Regions from separate parts of the Priestia sp. 10L35 genome, predicted to be linked through region 3. Evidence: riboswitches for the same ligand, from Rfam matches in the RefSeq annotation. Region 3 holds a riboswitch; each other region holds the start of a gene.
The links. A riboswitch is a leader RNA that binds a small molecule or an ion and turns the genes downstream of it on or off. The one in region 3 is predicted to bind cobalamin.

Region 1 (3,164 bases), on a different contig from region 3:
TCTTTTTCCTATAGGAACAACGATATTGACTATGGCGTTACGTCTAAATGCTGAGTCAGCATATAATACTCGCTTGGATTTGTTGTCCAGTTTTTCACTTTTTGATTATAAGCAACAACAATGTTTGGATGTACAATCGATGACGTCAGCATTTCCCCATTAATCAAAGCGGTTGCTTGCTTGGCTAGCTGATCTCGTTTTGCGTCATCTACTGTTGAATTTAACTGTTCTATCATTTTTGTTAGCGTATCGTCATTAATCCGGCTGGCATTTAAACCACCGCCCGGCAAATAGTTCGTGCTTAAATAATAGCTGGCATCCCCTCTAGGTGCTGTGATAAGGCTGTACAATGCTAAATCCCAATCATCTTTTGCCATTACATATTCATCGCTGTCTTCAACTAGGTGAATCTTAATATTAATTCCTAACTCTTTCGCATTAGACTGTATAAGCTGAGCAATCAAAGGAAGTTCTGGCAATGAGCTGTATGTGACAAGAGAGAGGGATAATGGCTTTCCATTTTTGATTACTTTGCCATTTTTGAGTTGATAGCCTGCTTTCTCTAAATATTTTTTAGCATATGCTATTCCTTTTGTCTCACTAGCAGTATTATCAGCAAAAGGAAATTGGGGTAAAAATGGACCTCGAGCCGCTGCCGCTTGATTGTTCATTATGCTGCTGACAATTTCTTTCCGGTTCAGTAAGGTATCGATAGCTTTTCTTACAGTTTCGTCTTTTAATGCGTCATTGGTTTGATTATAAAGCAATAAATGAGTACGCACACTAGGTACTCCACTTACTTTGAAAGACGAATTCGCTTGTAAAGTGCTCAAGCTTTCTAAAGGCGGGCGATAAATAATATCGGCTGTTCCGGACTGAAGAGCCGCAACTCGCGCATTAGCATCTTCGTTAAATGCAAAGATCGCATTTTTCAATTTTACTTTCCCATTCCAATAATGTTCATATCTTTCTAACTTCACTTGATTTCCTTGATCGAAAGTCAAAACTTGAAATGGACCTGTGCCAATAGGCTTCTTAGCTATATTAGAAACATCAACATCTATAATAGCTGTGTTTGGATGCACTAACTCAGAAGGAAATTTAGGCATTGGTTCTTTTAATGTAATTGTCAGCGCATGACCGTTCGCTTTCATTTCTTTAATATTTAAAGCGTTTTTCATCGCATAACTTTGATCTATCGTTCTTTGAAGAGAAGACTTAACGGCATTTTCATCTAGCGCTTTACCATTTTGAAACGTAATATTCTTTCTTATCGTAAATGTCCACGTAAGACCGTTATCTTCCGTTTTCCACTTTTCAGCAAGCCAGGGCTTTATTTTTAAATCATTGCTGATTTTAACAAGCGTCTCCCCTACTCCCGCACGAACTGCTGTATAATTATCATCCGTATGAGGATCAAGCGTTGCAGATGTAAAATTAAATAAAAACGTCACACTTTTATCCGTTTTCTTTCTTTCTTTTATACTTATGCTCTCTTCATTAGGAGCGCAAGCAGTGAGGCAAAGTAACACAAGAAATATCATAGATACGAGTTTTTTATTATTTATCATTGATCTTTCCACCTTCTATTTTAATACACAAAAAAAGCACTTCTAAAAAGAAGTGCTTGTCTTCAAAACAAATTCAGATAAACGTATCCCTTGTTTATCTTATTTTTGATTCTGCCAAAACACCTCCCTATCCTCGTAGGTTATTGTGTGCTGCGATTTATGGCAGGTCTCCTGGCTTCAAGTCATTGCCTTATACCGCCTTCCCGTCTCTAAATAGACAGTGGCTTTTTGACATAAGGCTCCTTGTTACAGTGGCGGGACCGCTCCGGATTTGCACCGGATTCCCTTTTAAGGCAATTGAAAAACAATTGCCACCATAAAAACTGGTTATTTAATTTAGTAGCGTGCTCTTGAAACTCTAGAAGTAGAAGCTGATGGTGAAACATCTTCATCATCAAATCCAGTGGCAATAACGGTTACCATCATTTCGTCCTTTAAATCTTCATTAATCACGGACCCAAAAATCATATTTAAGTCCTGATCAGAAGCAGACGTGACAATATCTGCTGCTTCCTGTACTTCGTAAAGACTCAGGCTGCTGCCGCTCGTAATGTTCAACAGCACGCCTCTTGCTCCATCAATCGATGCATCTAGCAGCGGACTAGAAATCGCTTTTTTCGCTGCTTCAATTGCCCGGTCTGATCCAGAAGCTCGTCCGATACCCATAAGCGCAAATCCTTGATTAGACATGATTGTTTTTACATCAGCAAAGTCAAGGTTAATCAGCCCCGGAACAGCGATTAAATCTGAAATACCTTGAATACCTTGGCGAAGAACATTATCTGCTTCACGGAATGCTTCAAGCATAGGCGTCTTTTTATCGACAATTTCAAGCAAGCGGTCGTTTGGAATCACAATAAGAGTATCTACCGATTCATTCATCGCAGTAATACCGCCTACTGCTTGCTTCGTACGTTTATTTCCTTCAAACTTGAACGGGCGAGTGACTACTCCAATTGTTAAAGCATTTAGTTCACGGGCAATTTGGGCAATAACCGGAGCTGCTCCAGTACCGGTTCCTCCGCCCATGCCAGCTGTTACGAATACCATATCTGCGCCTTGCAGTACTTCTTGAATTTGTTCTCTGCTTTCTTCGGCTGCTTCTCTTCCCACTTCTGGATTAGCTCCTGCACCTAATCCTCGCGTTAAGGCCGCACCAATCTGCATTTTCACATCTGCTTTAGATAAGTTAAGCGCCTGAGCATCCGTATTAACGGCGATAAATTCTACTCCTTGTACACCGTGTTCAATCATACGGTTAACGGTGTTATTTCCTCCACCGCCGACCCCAATTACTTTAATTCGCACTAATGGCGATACATCTGCATCAAATCCAAACATTCTAAGTTCCTCCTCAATGATCAAAATTACTTTCTCTTATTATCCGAAAAAACACGTGAAGAACCTTTTACTCCTATGTTTAACGCGTAACTGTTCTTTTGTTTTACAGATTTTATACACTTCTCTTTTAACCTTTAAATCTTTACATCTTTATGTAAATTTATTGTTGTTCTAAAATTAGTACGCCGAACTCTTTTATGGTTTTTCCACTCAAAATGGCATATAAGCTTATTGTATCATTCATTTGACAGA
Region 2 (3,164 bases), on a different contig from region 3:
GTATTTGGAGCACTTTGTTAAGGTTGTTGAAAAAATCGCCCCAAACATTCCTATGTTTGTATGCGTAGGGAATCATGATGAACTGTACCTTGATGAAAGCAATCTCGAAAACTTCAGAGCCACTATCGGAAAAGTACACTGGGTTATTGATATTCCTGTCTTTAACTTCCGGTGCATCGCATTAAATAATGTCATCAGTCCCAAAAATAAAATATATGGATTTACAGATAGAGAGCTTAATTATTTAGAGCAGCAGCTAGAGGATGCTCCTCGTAATACCGTTATAGCCATGCATGCGCAGCCAAATATCGGTCGGTGGACAAACCTTGAAGGGTTTCCTGTAACGACTCCTCAAAGTCAAGAGTTTTTTGATTTAATTCAAGAACACCGCGTGAAAAAAGTGTTAGTCAGCCACGTGCATGCGTATGACGAGCAGTTTATTAGAAAAAACAGAAACGGGTCGTTTACGCTTGGAAGAGGCACTGATTTTGTATTGTCAGGAGGCGCCGGCGCTCCCCTTGATTTTGAGCCGCCTTTAATTTTAAATAATTATAATTTTACGGAATTTTTTGTAAGCAGGTACGACATTTTAGGTCCTCTTCTTTGGAAGGATTTTGGACGACCTCGAAGAAATTGTTTGTAAAAACAAGAAAGTAGAAAGTTAGGTTCAAAAAAAGAGGCTGGAACAAAAGGGTTTTAGACGAAGTGAAACGAATCATCGATCAAGATGTGTGATTAGTGGTTCGTTTTTTTGTTAAGGCAAACGTAGGTTTCATGTGTATAGGTCTTTCTAGCAGGTGATTGAAGGACAAGGCGAGGACCCCTGCGGGAAAACCGTACATAACTCTTAACGAAACCTTGTAGCAGAAGGCTCAGTCAAACGTTATAATAGATAGTGAATAATGATATATTCTCTATATTTGTCATATATTTGTATTACATATGTAATTGAAGAAAAACATTCACTTGATATACTGTTTAATGACTTAACTTTATCTTAAAATTTACAGTGAACTGCCTGTTTATAGAGGCTTAGAAGATACACAGCAAATGGAGGAGCTATCATGGCAAACGAAAAGATGCAAGAAGGACTTAATCGTTTTATTAAGGAAGATTTAAATGACCTTTTAGGTAGACTGTTCCCTTTAATGGATCGGGAGTGTGCGGAAGAAAAGAGAATGCTTATCGAAACCGCGGTAGAGTACATCTATTCTTCAGGGTATCATCAAGGAGCAAAAGACTTGATCGAAACACATCGAAAAGATGATTACAAATTGTTAAGGCAAAAATTAGCGTCAGCACCTCCTGAAAACTGATTTTTTAAAATTTTTTTTGACAACGTAAATGTAAGGTGTTAAGATAACTCTAAATTCAAAACATTATAAACAATTAAAACTCTTATTGAGAGAGGCGGAGGGACTGGCCCTGTGAAGCCCGGCAACCATTTAACAATTTTGTTAAAAAGGTGCTACATCCTGCAAAGCGTACAGCTTTGAAAAATAAGAGAGGATTTCATAGATACTATGCCTCTCTATTCATGATATAGAGGCTTTTTATTTTATGTGAAGGTGTTTTGAATAAACAATTTCATAGAAATGCATCAGGTGCTGTGTAACGAATGTACGCAGCTTAAAAGGGAAGACCGGTGAAAAGCCGGCGCGGTCCCGCCACTGTAATGGGGAGCAACTTATTAACCACTGTTTCATTTTGAAATGGGAAGGGATAGGAAGCGATGAACCTAAGTCAGGAGACCTGCCTGTTGTATGCACTTAAGCTCTACGGGATATAGAGAGGAGTGAGGAATACGTGTTGAGAAAAACAGGCTATCTCAACTTTAGTTAAGTATGCGTATCATCTCTCTTTTTATTTCGAAAAGAGAGATTTTTTAGTTTACCGATAAAAAAATATACAGGGAGTGGAAAAAATGAGCAGTGTAAAAAGTTCGAACTTAGGTTATCCAAGAATTGGTGAAAAACGAGAATGGAAAAAAGCGCTTGAGCAGTTTTGGGCAGGAAAACTAGAGAAAGATATCTTTCTTCAAGAAATTGAAGCTCTTCGTCTAGCGCATCTAAAAAAACAGCGTGACGCAGGAATTGAATTGATTCCAGTCGGCGATTTTAGCTTATACGATCATGTGTTAGATACAGCTGTTATGTTTGGTTTGGTGCCAAAGCGCTTTGATTATGACGGGGGAGCGGTATCGCTTGAAACGTATTTTGAGATTGCGCGAGGAACAAAAGGTGCGGTAGCCTCTACGATGACAAAATGGTTTAACACAAATTATCACTATATTGTACCAGAGCTTGAGGAATGTACGCCGGCACTTGTAGAAAATCGCCCGCTTCAATTTTACAAAGAAGCAAAACAGAAGCTGAATATTGAAGGTAAGCCCGTGATTTTAGGTCCAGTAACATTTGTGAAGCTGTCAAAAGGATATAAAAAAAGTGAGTTTAAAGAAGTAGTTGAACAATTTGTTCCGCTTTATGCAACTATCTTAGCGGAGCTGCAAGCAGAAGGAGTAGAGTGGGTACAAATAGATGAGCCGGTTTTAGCTACAACGCTATCAAAAGAAGACCTGGCGCTTTACACAGAAGTCTATCAAACTTTGAAGGAAGCGGCACCGAATGTAAAAGTCATTTTGCAAACGTATTTTGACAGCGTTGATCACTACAAAGAAGTTGTGTCTCTTCCTGTTGAAGGAATCGGTTTAGACTTTGTGCATGACCGAGGCGAAAATCTCACTGCGCTTAATAAATATGGTTTTCCGACTGATAAAGTGCTGGCAGCAGGAGTGATTGACGGACGAAACATTTGGCGTGAAAATTTGGACGAACAGCTTTTAACAATCAGTGAAATTGAAGAAGCTGTATCAAAAGATCGTCTAATCCTGCAGCCTTCATCAAGTCTGCTACATGTTCCTGTCACGGTGAAAAATGAAGAGACGATTGATCCAGTATTGAAAAATGCGCTCTCTTTTGCAGATGAAAAGCTAAAGGAAATTACGCTGTTAACAAAAGCGGTGCAGCAAGGAAAAGAAGCAATAGAAGAAGAAATAAGCGTAAGCAAACAGGCAATTCAAGCATTAAATGGTTCATCTTTTCGAAATCATCAAGACGTGCAAAAAGAGCTGAAGCAGCTGCACAGCTATAAAGCAGAGCGACAAG
Region 3 (3,164 bases):
CTAAAGCGAAATAACATGGCTAAAGCAGCTTTGGACTGTGCTGTATGGGATTTGTATGCAAAGCGGCAAAATAAGCCGTTATCTGAAGTAATTGGCGGAGTAAGGCCTGCTGTAGAAGCTGGAGTGGTAGTTGGCTTAAATGACATTTCTGTAATGAAAGAACAAATAAAGACTTACATGAAAGATGGCTATAAGCGCTTTAAAGTGAAAATTAAGCCGGGTGCTGACTATGAGCTACTGAAACAAATTCGAGATGAATTTCCAAGCATTCCTCTTATGGCTGATGCCAATTCGGCCTATACGTTAAGCGATAGTGATTCATTGAAGAAACTAGATGAATTGAATTTAATGATGATCGAACAGCCGTTAAGTTCTGATGATATCCTTGATCATCGATTGTTACAAAAGCAAATAAAGACGCCAATTTGCTTAGATGAAAGTATTGTGAGCTATGAAGATGCACGTCATGCAATCGAACAAGAAAGCTGTAAGATTATCAATGTGAAAATCGGGCGAGTTGGCGGAATGTCCGTAGCAAAGCAAATTCATAATTTATGCGCCCAGCATGGTGTAAAACTTTGGGTTGGAGGAATGTTAGAAGCAGGGATTTCACGAGCTCATAACCTTGCCCTTGCCACACTGCCTTCTTTCACGATACCAGGTGATATTTCTGCGTCGTCTCGCTATTGGGAAAAAGATATTATTAAGCCCGAAGTAGAGGTAGAAGCCGGAGTAATAAAGGTGAAGGGAAAACCGGGGATAGGATACGATATTGATAAAAAGTTTATCAAAACAATCACAGCATTTGAAAAAGAATACAAATAATTAACAACCGTTTTTTGATGAAAAACGGTTTTTTTTATTGAGGTTGTCAATGTTTAGTAGAAAAATAGGACAAATTTTTTAAAAAGAGCACATTGTTCCATCAAGCGTGTCAAAACATGTTATGATGGAATAGTTTGATGAAAAAAGTCGAAGAGTTTTATCGTAAAAAACAAAATTATTTTTGAAAATAGGTTGATAGTTTTCTAAGTTGTCCTATATAATGTGTTTATAACATAACACAATATGTTGTTTTGAAATCCATAATAAAATACTATATTTTGTGTTTTCCAGTGAAAAAGGTGTCTGATAAAAAGACTTAAAAGGGAATTTGGTGAAAATCCAAAGCTGTCCCCGCAACTGTGAATGCTGATGAAATAAGGAAATCCACTGTGAGTAAACATCATGGGAAGGCCTTAAAGTAAAAAGAAGCATAAGTCAGGAGACCTGCCTTTTTTATGTCGTTTTATCTTCTTCGGGAGGTGAGAGGGTAGAGCGAGGATTGAGAAAAGACTTAGTGTCTTCTTCTATCTTCGTTCTATTCGCTCACCGAGGTACGGTGAGCGATTTTTTATTTTGAAGTGAAGAGAGGAGCCATATTTATGGTGAATACATTAAAGCCTACAATTCTACATGAATTAACTGCATATATTGAACGTTTAAAAAAAGAATTTACGCAGCTTGATTTTTCTTTTTATGAGGAAAAGGTTATTCAAACTGTTACAGTAAAGGAAAATATGACGGACGAAAAGGTTGCAAACGTCCTAATTTTGGCAGCCTTAGAGCGTATTTCAATGGAAGAACCCGATTGGACGTACGTAGCGGCAGACGTCTACTTAAACGAACTATATCGAAAAGCAGCGGACAACCGAGGTTACGATAAAAAAGAGAAGTACGGTTCGTTTTATCAGCTTATTCAAGAACTAACAAAAATCGGCATTTATAATAAGCAGCTATTAAAAACATATACAGAAGAAGAAATTAATGAAATTGCTTCAGTCATTATTCCTGAACGCGATCGTTTATTTACATACATTGGATTGTTGACATTAGCAGATCGCTACTTAGCGACATCACATGATAAGCGCGTATACGAATTACCGCAAGAACGTTTTCTTATCATTGCTATGACGCTGATGTCTCAAGAAAAGAAAGAAAATCGAACAGCATTAGTAAAAGAAGCGTATTGGGCGCTTTCTAGTCTATATATGACGGTTGCCACACCAACACTTTCAAACGCAGGAAAGAGCTACGGACAGCTATCTAGCTGCTTTATTGATACGATTGATGACAGCTTACGCGGTATTTATGATAGCAATACAGATTTGGCCACGCTTAGTAAAAATGGAGGCGGAATTGGTGTCTACCTTGGTCATATTAGAAGCCGAGGAAGTGATATAAAAGGCTTTAAAGGCGTATCATCAGGAACAATTCCATGGATGAAACAGCTAAATAATACGGCTGTAAGTGTCGATCAGCTAGGTCAACGACAAGGAGCTATTGCCGTATATTTAGACGTATGGCACAAAGACATCTTTTCATTCTTAGACGCGCGTTTGAACAATGGTGACGAACGTCAGCGCACGCATGATTTATTCACTGGCGTATGTTTGCCAGATTTGTTTATGGAAAAAGTAGAGGCACGTGAAGACTGGCACTTATTCGATCCTCACGAAGTTCGTACGCTGATGGGCTACTCGTTAGAAGATTTTTATGATGAAGAAGAAGGCAGCGGTTCGTTCCGCACTCGTTACGCTGAGTGTGTAAATAATGAACAGCTTTCAAGAGAAACAGTACCTGCTATTGAAATCTTCAAGCGCATTATGCTTTCCCAGCTTGAAACCGGAACGCCTTATATGTTTTATCGTGATACGGTTAACCGAGCTAATCAAAACCGCCACGAGGGCATGATCTACTGCAGCAACTTATGTACAGAAATTACGCAAAACCAAAGCACAACGGTCGTAACAGAGGAAATTACGGAAGACGGAAAAATTATTATTACAAAGAATCCGGGCGATTTTGTTGTATGTAATCTTTCTTCTATCAACTTAGCGAGAGCCGTAACTGAAGATGTGCTTGAACGTTTAATTCCAATTCAAGTACGCATGCTTGATAACGTTATTGAGTTAAATGATTTGCCAGTACTTCAAGCAAAACTAACAAACCAAAAGTACCGCGCAGTAGGACTTGGCACATTTGGTTGGAACCATCTGCTTGCCTTAAAGAAAATAGCATGGGAAACAGATGAAGCGGTAGCATATTGCGATGAATTGTACGAGCAAATTGCTTACTTAACCGTACAGGCAAGCATGAACTTAGCTAAAGAAAAAGGTGCATAT
Region 4 (3,164 bases), on a different contig from region 3:
GGCCGCAATAAAAAGCTGTAAAAACGCTGCATCCGTAAGCGTACCTTCCACGAAAAAAAACATATTAATTGTACCAGGAGAGGAATAGAACGGGACAGCTTCGTCAGCTGTAATATCTACTGCGTTTCCTACTCCAGCCGTTATCACGGAAGCTACTCTTACTCCGTAGCCTTCATAACAGTAAACCGCTCTTTCTTTTAACCACACGGCTGTCATCAACCCTACGATTTGCTCATGGCGCACATTTTCTTTCATCAAATATTGCTCATACTCCAAAGAAGGAGTATCTGAATAATAGTCTTTGTGAACAAATCGATTGTAAAAGGTGTCCGTTTCCGTAATGCCTGTTCCTAAAACCCCTGAGCTGTATGTTTTATAAGAAGTCTCGGTTTTCATGATTAAAAGCTCAGGCCTTTCTTCAATTTTAAGATGTGAAAAGGGACCAATCCCCTTTTCAATTCGAACTGGAATATGGTCCCTCTTCTTATTTATTGTACACCTCAGGGTATACTGCTTTTGCTAAGTCCTCTAAGCCATCTACAATACGAGGTCCTAAGCGATTGATTTTGTTTTGATCAACCTTCTCGATGTTACCCTCTTTTACAGCAGTCATGCTGCTCCAAGCGGGACGCTTCATAATCTCATTTTTGTCTGCATCATACGTTGCGATAATAACGTCAGGGTTTAACTTAACAACTTGCTCTTCAGAAAACTTAACCCAACCTTTTTCACTAGCTGCTACGTTATCAGCACCGATCATAGTAAGCATTTCGTTCATGAACGTACCTTTTCCTGTTGTATAAATCTCAGGAGCTCCTGATACCTCTATCCATACTTTTTTACGATCTTCTTTTGAAATCGTTTTTGCTTTTTTCTCAATTGAAGCTACTTTTTCTTTCATGTCTTTAATTGTTTGATTAGCTTCTTTTGTTTTACCTGTTAATTTACCGATTTGCGTAATAGAATCATAAACCGTATCAAACGTTGTTGAATCTTTTACAACAAATACCGGAATACCCGCACTTTCAATTTGTTTAAATACTTCATCCGAAACGCCCATACTTGAAGCGTGTGCCAGCACTAAATCAGGATTTAAAGCAATAACTTTTTCCGCATTAACGTTCATATCTCCTACCTGCGCTTTTTTCTTTACGCTTTTAGGATAATCATCGTTGCTTGTAACACCGACTAATTCTTTTTCAAGGCCAAGGGCATATACAATCTCCGTATTACTTGGCATTAAGGAAACAATTTTCTTAGGCTGTTTTTTCAACGTAATTTCTTTATCACGCGCGTCTTTTACCTTCACTGGAAATGCAGCTTGTGACGTTTGTGCCGTATCTTGCTTCGTTTTTTTATCACTGTTGCTTTGGCTGCCTGCACCGCATGCAGCAAGTACGATGACTAACAGTGCAATAATGGAATACGAAAGCCATTTTTTCATCTAAATACTCCCCCTATATATTGTTCATTGTGAATACGAAACCTCCACGTTAAAGAAAAAGCAAATGATCATGCAAAAAGCAGCGCTATCCCGTTTTTCCGCTTTGACTATGTATACTGCTCGCCGGCAGCTTCAAAATAAAAAAGCTTTACTTTCAATTGAAAGCAAAGCAGGTAACGTCAAGATAAGCAGGAAAAGAATCCGTTCACTATACTTGATATGTATGTTCATTACCCTGCTTCACCCTTCCTCGAAGGTTTCACAGCTAACAATAAGGCAGGTCTCCTGACTTACGCACAAAGCGCTTACAGTGGCGGGACCGCGCTGGTTTTTCACCAGACTTCCCTTTTCACTCAATCTTTAAATTGAGACCTTATTGCTTTACGATTATTCACTTGTCCTAGTATACCCCACTCATGGAAAAATGGAAATAGCCATTCTCACAAAAAAAGCTGCGAGAATGCTCTCGCAGCTTAAGGGATTAAAGAGTTGCTAAAAATTCACGGACCGCTTCAGGCGTTTTAGCATTTGCACTGTGCAAGTGTGCAATTTTTTCACCGTTTTTATATACAAGAAGAGAAGGAATACCCATTACATTGTTTTCAGCAGAAAGTTCTTCAAACTCATCCTTGTCAATTTTAAACCATGCTTTATCTGTGTTTTCATCAACGATTTCATCAATGAACATATCCAAACGTTTGCAATCAGGACACCACGTTGTCGTAAAAATCCCAACGCTTAGTGTTTCGTTCTTAATTTGTTCGCGAAATTGTTTTTCTTCCGTAAATTGTTTCATTGTGTTACCTCCAGCATCTATTCGTTCCTTCTCACTATTCTATGGTAAGAAGTCTGACTTCATTATAAACGATTTTTTTATCGTTGTGCTAATGTTTCAGCTTATTTAGACCATAACGGTTTTAGACGTAAAAAAATGCTAGCTTAAAAAAGCTAACATTTCGAAATCGCAGAATGTTGTGTCTATTATCAGCTAAACCATTTAGGCGGCATGTTTCGGTTCCAATAAATTTTCCCTAAATCATAATGCTTTTGAAAATTATCTGCAGCCGCATGATAGTGAAAATTAAACCAGTATCCATCTTTTGGAGGATTTTCGCGCCGTACATGAAACCGTATTAAGTCCTGACCGGTTTCCCGGTCATATACATGGAAAATCTTTTCACCGTAGCCAGCAGCAGGATGCTCGCTTATCTCGAGATTCTGAATTGACTGTTCACGTTCAGTGCCAATGTCGGTCAGCACTTCTTCAATTTTAGGTAACACTGCTTGACGAAATTCATCTTCAATGACAGGCCCAATTTTTGTTCCGAATTTTTCCACTGACTGTTTTTCAGCTGATTCCATTGCATACGTAACAAATGATGAAACGTCTTCATATTTTGGTTCTTCATATGGCAAATGAATATCTTCTATAACAGCTGTGACAGGAGTTGTTTCTCTTACATACCCTGCTTTATGTTGCTTGTCCGCTTTTGCATCATCAACGTATAAATATTCTGGTGGAGTGACAAGCCCAAATGTAAATACTGTAATAAATACAACTAGCATTCTTTTTATCCATCTAGGCATTCGTATCTTTCCTTTCTCATCTTTTCCCATATGGTCTTTTCATATCGTAAAATTCATTGTTATAACTCACTAGGTATTGTAACATACTTATTAATTTTTTACCTATATTTGCTTATTCATTTATGCTGCCTAC

Region 1: linked by a shared signal. The riboswitch ahead of nikA (nickel ABC transporter substrate-binding protein) and the one ahead of AC1DEF_RS00085 (ribonucleoside-diphosphate reductase subunit alpha) in region 3 are both predicted to bind cobalamin.
Region 2: linked by a shared signal. The riboswitch ahead of metE (5-methyltetrahydropteroyltriglutamate--homocysteine S-methyltransferase) and the one ahead of AC1DEF_RS00085 (ribonucleoside-diphosphate reductase subunit alpha) in region 3 are both predicted to bind cobalamin.
Region 4: linked by a shared signal. The riboswitch ahead of AC1DEF_RS10145 (ABC transporter substrate-binding protein) and the one ahead of AC1DEF_RS00085 (ribonucleoside-diphosphate reductase subunit alpha) in region 3 are both predicted to bind cobalamin.

What each region holds. Positions count from the first base shown of each region.
Region 1 covers NZ_JBFTKA010000009.1:102,843-106,006, forward strand. Annotated here, with positions in the region: gene nikA (nickel ABC transporter substrate-binding protein) at 30-1,571, opposite strand; cobalamin riboswitch at 1,716-1,905, opposite strand; gene ftsZ (cell division protein FtsZ) at 1,908-2,912, opposite strand.
Region 2 covers NZ_JBFTKA010000003.1:743,455-746,618, reverse strand. Annotated here, with positions in the region: gene AC1DEF_RS15210 (metallophosphoesterase family protein) at 1-643, shown strand, start outside; gene AC1DEF_RS15205 (hypothetical protein) at 1,065-1,316, shown strand; SAM riboswitch class I at 1,396-1,506, shown strand; cobalamin riboswitch at 1,586-1,774, shown strand; gene metE (5-methyltetrahydropteroyltriglutamate--homocysteine S-methyltransferase) at 1,925-3,164, shown strand, end outside.
Region 3 covers NZ_JBFTKA010000001.1:17,264-20,427, forward strand. Annotated here, with positions in the region: gene menC (o-succinylbenzoate synthase) at 1-825, shown strand, start outside; cobalamin riboswitch at 1,106-1,291, shown strand; gene AC1DEF_RS00085 (ribonucleoside-diphosphate reductase subunit alpha) at 1,425-3,164, shown strand, end outside.
Region 4 covers NZ_JBFTKA010000002.1:813,892-817,055, forward strand. Annotated here, with positions in the region: gene AC1DEF_RS10140 (adenosylcobinamide amidohydrolase) at 1-396, opposite strand, end outside; gene AC1DEF_RS10145 (ABC transporter substrate-binding protein) at 485-1,444, opposite strand; cobalamin riboswitch at 1,703-1,835, opposite strand; gene AC1DEF_RS10150 (thioredoxin family protein) at 1,926-2,240, opposite strand; gene AC1DEF_RS10155 (YpjP family protein) at 2,429-3,031, opposite strand.